One region of the Romboutsia sp. 1001713B170207_170306_H8 genome, then DNA from elsewhere that is predicted to be linked to it. Evidence: riboswitches for the same ligand, from Rfam matches in the RefSeq annotation. Region 1 holds a riboswitch; each other region holds the start of a gene.
The links. Region 1 has a riboswitch for cyclic di-GMP ahead of I2A66_RS05840 (NPCBM/NEW2 domain-containing protein). Riboswitches for the same ligand answer to the same signal wherever they lie in the genome.
Positions count from the first base shown of each region.

Region 1 (2,210 bases):
ACAGGAAATAGAAGGTACTTGATAATTCCTGTTAAAGAAATAGATTTTAACATAATTGATAATTTAGATATAGAAAGTCTATGGGGAGAGGTAATGCATATTAAGGAAGAAAATAAAGTTAAACATTATTTAGAATCAGAGGAACTAGAGTTACTCAACAATAGTAACGAAGAATTTAAAATATATAACTCGGTTGAAATTTCTATAGATAGGGAATTTAATTGGGAGATTGATAAATCTCATTGGAAGTTTAAACCTAGTATGGAAATAGCAAGTATATTAAATGTAAATTCTACAAAAGGAATAAAAACTTGTTTGTTAAGTAAAGGTGCCAAATATACAAAAAGGGGAACTAAAAGAGGATATGTAACACCACCGTATAAGGTACCTATTAATTTTTAATGTACTATTTTATGTTTTAGTGTTCTATAAATTGGATAGAGTTAGAAACTTTATGAACATTAAGACCTTAAAATTAAAAAGGACAGTTTAAACTTAGTAAGTGTTCTATTGTAGAAGCTAGTGAAATCAAGATATTTAGTAGTTAAGTACATCAAGCTCACTACTGTAAATTAAAAAAATTAAAGGTATAAAATATTAAAGAATACTAAGTTAAAAAAATCTAGTGTATAACTGTCTTATGTCAAAAATTCAATAAATTGCTTACGATAAAATAATTAGGATATATACATTTATAATCTTAGCATAAATAATACGACAGTAATTGACATTGCATAGAAAATAATGGTAAAATACTGAATGAATTTAATAGGTAAACCTAAGGAAACTTAGGGACACAAAGCTATAGGGACTAAGGTTTTCTTAACTATGTCAGCCAGTTGCCAAAGAGTACATTATACTTTTTGTTTTAAGCTTAGTATGAAATTATTAGGTCTATTTTAAGTTACTCTTTCTGAGTAACTTTTTTATTCTAACGTAATGTACTTCTGAGGGAAAATTATTCAGGAGGAGAAATATGCACAAAAGAAAAATAGCAGCATTAACTATGGCAGCAATCATTTCAAACTTTTCAGTAAGAACTGTAGGTGTTTTAGCACATGAATTGGGGGATAATAAGTTAGTCCCAAATATATCAGATCAAAATAATCAAGATATACAATCAAATCAAGCTAAAGTAAGTAAGTTTAACTTACTTAATAGTAGTTATTTAGAAGAATATAATAAATTTTTTAAATTAGACAACTCTAAGATAAATTCAATAACTAATAATGGTGGAAACTATGAATCATCAGTAATATCTAAAGCTATAGATGGAGATTTTAGTACCCACTGGGAGACCGGTAATTCTAATAGTTCAAGTTTTGAAAATGAGGTAATACTTACACTAGATGAAGTTACAAGTTTAAATAGAATAGTATATGGAGCAAGACAGGATTCAGCTAAGGGGAAAGGCTTTGCTCAAGAGTTTGAAATATATTCTTCACTTACAGATGATGGTGATGATTTCACTTTAGTAAGTCATGGAAAGTATTCAGGATCTACTTCAGATATAGTTGAAATAAAATTTAATGAGGAGAAATTTAAAAGAATAAAATTTAAATTCAAAAAAGCTAACCAAGAATGGGCATCTGCTTCGGAATTTATGTTTTATAGAGAAGACTCATTATCAGATGTTATAAGTAACATGTTTACAGATGGTACAATGTCTGAATTAAAAGATGAATATAACAATATAGATGTAATAAATAATTTAGAAAAAGAGGTTAATAATCATCCTCTAAAAGATGAATTAATACATGATATAGATTTAGCAAAAGAAGTTTTACAAGGTGATAAAGACTATTCAGATAGAATTTTTACACTTACACAATATGGTGATACACATGCAAAAGCAAAAAATAATTTACAAATGTCTACTTTCGGTACAGACTTACAATCAACTGGTATAATAGCAAAACCAGGAGAAGAGTTTACAATATATGTTGAAGCAGAAGAAGGAGCACCATTACCATCAATTGCATTTACTCAACATGAAGGTTTCTACTCAAACTGGATAAGACAGTATCAATTAAAGCAAGGTAAAAATGTTATAATAGTACCAGAAATTTATAGTGATTCATGGAGCAATAAAACTGTAAAAGGTGGAGCAGTATACTTAGTGAATAAGTACACAAAAGAACAACAAGCAAAAGCTCCAGTGGTTCGTATTGAAGGTGGCGAAACTTTCCCATTATATAACTTAGGAGATG
Region 1 is NZ_JADNAX010000002.1:249,870-252,079, reverse strand. It holds gene I2A66_RS05845 (VapE domain-containing protein) at 1-402, shown strand, start outside; cyclic di-GMP riboswitch class I at 762-847, shown strand; gene I2A66_RS05840 (NPCBM/NEW2 domain-containing protein) at 977-2,210, shown strand, end outside.

Region 2 (2,210 bases), on a different contig from region 1:
TTCTCTTTGATTTACTATGCTGTTTTTGTGGTTGTGTACGTATTCTATTGGATCTTCTATTGTTATTATATGTGATTGTCTATTTGTGTTTATTATATCTAGAAGGCTTGCTAGTGTTGTAGATTTACCACTTCCTGTTGGGCCTGTTACTAATACCAATCCTTTTTGTTTTTCTGTGAATGTTTTTAATGTTTGAGGTAATCCTAGTGTGTTAAAGTTTGGTATTTCTGAACTTATTGTTCTTAGTGCTATTGCGTAGTTTCCTTTTTGTTTGTAGGCATTTACTCTGAATCGTTCTCCACTTTCTAGTGATATTGAAAAATCACATTCGCCTTCTTCTTCTATTTTTCTGAAGTTTTTTTCTGAAGTAATTTGTTGTACCATGTTTTTTGTATCTTCTGATGTTAATGTGTATTCAGATAACTTTATAAATTTTCCTTTACTTCTTACAGTTGGAACGCTCCCTACTGTTATGTGTATATCTGATGATCTTAATTGTATTGATTTATTTAATAAGTCAAATATATTCATTTATTACTCCTTATTATCTTATCAAAGTATCTATTGGTTATTCTTCTCCTAATAAATAATTTTTTAATCAAAATATTAAAATTTAGTTCATATTAATTAATAAAGAACCGAAGGTAAAATATAAACCTTCGGTTCTTTATTAATTATTTATCTATTCCATTTTGATTATAGTCAATTAAAACTATTTTTATTGGCTTCGCTGTAGTCCCATCTGCTGTTCCTACTTCTGCATTTGTTAAGTTTCCAAAATCAGACTTTAACTTTTCTATTCCTGCTGCATTTATTTTGCTCGTAGTAGTTATAGAAAGAACTAAATCGCTTGGTGTAGCTGATGCACCTGATAAAACATATGAAGCTCCTAGTGGCTTTCCTAAATCATCTATTAATCCAGCAAATGCATCTGTAGATGTATTCGTTCCCACTGTAGTCTTCGGTGAGTTTCCATCAGTTGGATACGCTCCTGTATCAGCATAACTTGTTGCTGCTGCTGATTTTATAGCACTTATATCTGATTCTAATTCTGAAATTCTTGCCTTTTGTATATTATTGAATAATGCTGGTACTGCTACTACTGCTAATATACCTATAATAGCTATTACTACTAATAATTCCACTAATGTGAAACCTTTATTATTTTTCTTTTTGTTTAACATAATTTCCCTCCAAAATTTATCATAATTTTCTCACTGGAATAACCCCTTTGAAAACATAAAAAATGACTATTATGCTTTGTCTAAAACAAAATCTTAATAGCCGGTTGCACCACTTACTCTACATATTCCAGGTGCCCAAATAAAGAATATGTTTCTCCGTATCTCATTCCATTTTATACCAAAATTGTATCATTTATTCCATTCTTTAGCAAGCATTTTTATACTTATTATTAAGTCGAAATTATACTTTTGTATTATTTATAATTTTACAAAATAAAATAAGATAACTTTTAAAATTAAAAGTTACCTTATCAATAAAAATTAATTTATATTTTTAAAATAAGTCAGGTAATTCCTGTGATTGTAAATTTAATTTAACATCTTTACTATTTATAATATTCCCGCTTGAATTAAATAAACTAGCTCGAATAGTTCCATCAGATATTGACTTTACACTATATGTAACTATATATTTGCCAGGATTAAAGTTTTTAAGTTCAATGTATCCAGAATCTTGATCTATAGTTATACTCACATTATTATCTCTACCTTGTATTTCGCCATTTTCATTACATTTATATACAAGCACGCTACTACTATTAACATCTATATCATTATCAAGTAATATATTTAGAATATTATTTTCATTCCTTATATCTATACTTATACCCAGTGTATAATACATATTTTTCATTATATTAACTTGCTGGCTTCCTATTGTAGAATTATTTTCATATTTACCATGAGCTATTATTTCACTGGAATCTATGACACTTACTGTCGTTCCATTAAAATAATCCTTTTTCCATAAATATCCTGATGTTTCATCTAGTGTTACATCTCCATAATTAATATATCCACTATTTTCTTCAAATACAATCTCTTGTATTGTCTTGGCTTTAACCGACACATTTATATTTACAACATCAGCTTCATACTTCCATTCACTTTTTGATCCAGTTTTATTCAACCTGTAATTAATACTAAATACGCCACCTAAATCTTCATTACTATTTATATATTCTA
Region 2 is NZ_JADNAX010000009.1:39,324-41,533, reverse strand. It holds gene I2A66_RS13685 (type IV pilus twitching motility protein PilT) at 1-531, opposite strand, end outside; gene I2A66_RS13680 (type II secretion system protein) at 675-1,184, opposite strand; cyclic di-GMP riboswitch class II at 1,274-1,357, opposite strand; gene I2A66_RS13675 (DUF5057 domain-containing protein) at 1,519-2,210, opposite strand, start outside.
Region 2: another riboswitch for cyclic di-GMP. It lies ahead of I2A66_RS13680 (type II secretion system protein); the one in region 1 lies ahead of I2A66_RS05840 (NPCBM/NEW2 domain-containing protein).

Region 3 (2,210 bases), on a different contig from region 1:
ACTATTAAAAATAGAAAATCATAGATAATAATTAAAGTAGTATATATTCACAAGAAAAAACCACTTTTAAATTAAATATATTTCTAATTTATATGAAAAGGAGAATATAAATTCATGACAGATAAGAAACAAGTTCCACATGATAAAAGTTTAGATAATACTATTGACCTATTGCAAGAAGGATACTTGTTTATTAAAAATAGGATTGAACAATATCATTCTGACATATTTGAGACTCATTTACTTGGTCAAAAAGTAATTTGTATTACAGGAGAAGAGGCAGCAAAACTTTTTTATAATCCAAAATTATTTTATAGAAAGAATGTTTGTATTACTAGATGTTTATGGTATTAATCATGATTCTAGGGTATGGAATGAACCTTATAAATTTTATCCTGAGCGTTTTAGAGATCGAAAGGAAAATTTATTTAACTTTATACCTCAATGTGGAAGTGACCCATCAAAAGGGCATAGATGTCCAGGTGAAGGAATTACTATTGAAATAATGAAAGCTAGTTTAGATTTTCTTGTTAATAGTATTGAGTATGACGTTTTAGATCAGGATTTAAGTTATAGTATAGAAAAATACCTACTTTACCTGGAGGTAAATTTATAATGAGTAACATAAGAAGAAAGATATAAAGTGACTAAAAAATATATATAACTTTAATTAAATTTAAAATATAACTAAAGTCTATCAAGTAGATAGACCTTTTTTAGTGTATATACATATTTATTTAAAATGAGATTAATATAATTAAAATATATAGATTATAAAAATAACATTGTGATTACTGTAAAAATATGGTAGAATAAATTAAAATTTCATAGGCAAATCTAGAGAAATCTAGAGACGCAAAGCTAAAGGGGCTAAGGTTAATTATTAACTATGCCAGCCAGTTGCCGAAGAATACAAATTCTTTGTTCGTATAAAAATCTTATGCTCACTTATGGTAAAAGATAATTTTATGATGTTTATTTTTGATGGCAACTATCCTTTTTGAGGGTAGTTTTTTTATTAAAAATAATAATAGAATTAAATTTTTAGGCTTGGTAGTACAACCCTTAGTTACAAGAAATATAAAACTAGAATAATAGTCGAGGGAAATATTATGAAGAAAAAAATATCAGCAATACTAGTAGCATCAATTGTAGTAAGCAATGCCTCTCCAGCATTAAATGTATATGCTAATGAAGTGGTAAAAGAAAAAGTTCAAGCAGTAGAAGAAAAAGTAGTAAGTGAAGCAAAAATATCGGCCTTTAATTTAAGTGAATACACTAATTTTGAGGGTTACAATTCAGAGTTTAAAATTCTAAGAGAAGAAATCAAATCAATATCTAACAATGGTGGTCAATATGGATCAAGTTCTATAGATAAAGCTATAGATGGAAATCTTTCAACTCACTGGGAAACAGGAAAGTCAAACAGCTCAACTTTCCAAAATGAAGTTGTTGTAGAATTTAATGAAATAGAATCAATTGATAGAATTGCTTATGCAACAAGACAAGATGGAGCGAAAGGGAAAGGATTCCCAACTCAATTTGAAATATATGCTTCAACAACAGGAGAAGATTCAGATTTTGAATTAGTTTCTACAGGAGCACATTCATCAACTGGCAATATGATGGAATTTAAGTTTGATACTATAACAGCTAAGAAAGTTAAGTTTGTATTCAAAGAAGCAAATCAAGGATGGGCAAGTGCATCAGAGTTTTATTTCTATAGAGAAGATAAATCAATTGATAAGTTAAACTCTATATTTACAAATGAAAATATGAATGAAATAAGTGAAGAATTTAATACATTAGATAAATTATCTGATTTTGAAAATAAAGTCAAAAATCATCCGCTTTATGAAGAATTTAAAACATATATAAATAATGCAAGATTAATACTAGAAGGAAATAATGTAGAATATAAAGATGCCGTAATAAACAAATTTAAATCGTTTAACGATGAAGCTTTATTAGAATACAATAAATTATTTAAAATAAATCCTTCTTCTATAAGTACTAATGGTAGCCATTATGGAAGTAGTAATATAGAAAAAGCAATTGATGGAGATATAAATACTTCTTGGCACTCAGGAAAACAAAACAGCTCAAGCTTTATAAATGAAGTTATTATAAGCTTAGATAAACTTGAAACTTTAGATAGGGTAGTATATACAAGTTTAAACAGCAGAGGATTTGCTAATTCATTTGATATA
Region 3 is NZ_JADNAX010000001.1:536,800-539,009, forward strand. It holds gene I2A66_RS17550 (hypothetical protein) at 115-354, shown strand; gene I2A66_RS17555 (cytochrome P450) at 323-616, shown strand; cyclic di-GMP riboswitch class I at 821-908, shown strand; gene I2A66_RS02635 (NPCBM/NEW2 domain-containing protein) at 1,113-2,210, shown strand, end outside.
Region 3: another riboswitch for cyclic di-GMP. It lies ahead of I2A66_RS02635 (NPCBM/NEW2 domain-containing protein); the one in region 1 lies ahead of I2A66_RS05840 (NPCBM/NEW2 domain-containing protein).

Region 4 (2,210 bases), 110 kb from region 1:
CCCCATTTATATACTGTAGTATCCTCTCCTACACCTTCAAAAGTAACATTATATATTCCCTTTAATTGTAAATATCCACTTGAATTAAGTCCTATAATATCTGATCCTTTTATTTCTCCAATCATACGTATTATTAAAGGTGTTTTATCATAACCTTTTGGACGTTTTTATAGTATATCTACTATACCTGTACATTTAGTTTTACTACCTTTGCTATTAGTAATAACATCTAACGTTACTGTATTAACATTTTCTGATGTTATATATATTATTTTTGAATCATTCTTAACTGTTCCATTATCATTATATCCTCCTGAGCTAGTCTTCATAGGAGATTCTTTAGAGAACCCAAAACCTTCTCTTGTATGATTTTTAACTTCTATATCTGTTATTATTCCTTGTAAAGATACCTCTTCTTTATTATCTATTGTAGGAATTACTTTTATAATGTATTCGCCTTCTGAAAGCCCCAGTATATCTGCTCTAAAATATGATGAGTATTGCCTTATTAGTTCATCGTCTATTTTTTTATATTTATAATATGATTCAGAGGCTAGCTTATAATAAACATTATACCCTTTAGCCTCTTTTATCGGCTTCCATTCAACACTTATACTTTCTAACCATCCTTTACTTTCTAATATAGAAACTTTGCTTAATTGAGTTATATGGCCTGTATTATTCTCTATTGCACTTGCAATAATAGCTACATTAGTAGATATTATTGACGCTATAGTCATAGATGCTATAGCTTTTGATAAAATTTTCATCTTCAAATTTAAATCTCCCTTTTATAAATTTATTGTAGCTAAGGGTATTCCGGTAAAATCTTAATTCTTTAGTTTTATTTTGCAATAAAAAAACTATCCTAACTTAAGAAAGAGGATAGTTTCCATATAAATCATTACAACCTAATCTATATTTAATTAAATATATTAAATAAATATAATCTTATTTTATAAGAACAAAGAATAAATATTCTTCGGCAACTGGCTGGCATAGTAATAATTACCTTAGCCCCTTTAGCTTTGCGTCTTTGGATTTCTCCAAATTTGCCATTATTTTATTGTAAAAACAATTTATCATATATTTATATCTATTTCAATAGAATATCTTTATAAGAATAACAATACTAGAAAATTTTTTCTAGTATTGTTATTTTTATTATGTTCCGCAATAAGTTCTATAAGGACAATTTGATGGCTTAGGTAATTTAGAATACTCTTCTTGTTTTTTTGAATGTTCATATGGTTTAGATAGAACCTCAAGAAGTCTTTTCATAACATTAAGATTACCTTTATTAGCAGCATCAAGAGCTTCTTCAACTCTATGATTTCTTGGAATTACAGCTGGATTTGAATTCATCATTAGTCCTTTAACCATTTCTTTTGACTTTCCTTGTCTTTGTAATCTTTCCTGCCATAATTTATACCAATATTTAAATTCCTGACTATTATACATTGAACTTTCTTTATTATTATCAAATGTTAATGAGATAAATGTATTAGTATAATCTTCATTATACTTCTCCATCATATTAAGCAAATCTTTAATAATAGATTTATCTTCAACCTCTTCATCAAATAATCCAAGCTTAGACCTCATTATAGATATCCAATTTGAATAATATATCTCAGAAAAGTTAGAAATAGCATTTTGAGCTATTTGTATAGCTTTATTCCTATCTTCATTTAGCAAAGGTAATAATGATTCTGCAAATCTACATAAGTTCCACTCTGTCATAATAGGTTGATTTTTATATGAATATCTTCCATTTCTATCTATAGAACTAAATACAGTATTAGGATTGTATTCATCCATAAATGCACATGGCCCATAGTCAATTGTTTCTCCACTTATAGTCATATTATCCGTATTCATAACTCCATGTATAAAACCTACACATTGCCACTTAGAAACAAGACTTGCTTGAGATTTTATAACCTCATTAAGTAGATTAATATATTTATTACTATCATCTTTGATATGAGGAAAATGTCTTTTTAAACAGTAATCAGCTAAATCTTTAAGTTGTTGGTGTGACCCAAAGCTCGATACATATTGAAATGTACCAAATCTAATATGACTTGAAGCAACTCTAGTTAATATTGCACCTTTTTTTATATCTTCTCTAATTACTGGATCACCAGTTTTAACTACAGCTAAGCTACGCGTAGTAGGAATTCCGAGTCCATACATTGCTTCGCTTA
Region 4 is NZ_JADNAX010000002.1:141,843-144,052, forward strand. It holds gene I2A66_RS17120 (pectate lyase family protein) at 1-125, opposite strand, end outside; gene I2A66_RS17125 (hypothetical protein) at 168-776, opposite strand; cyclic di-GMP riboswitch class I at 982-1,067, opposite strand; gene I2A66_RS05365 (protein adenylyltransferase SelO) at 1,165-2,210, opposite strand, start outside.
Region 4: another riboswitch for cyclic di-GMP. It lies ahead of I2A66_RS17125 (hypothetical protein); the one in region 1 lies ahead of I2A66_RS05840 (NPCBM/NEW2 domain-containing protein).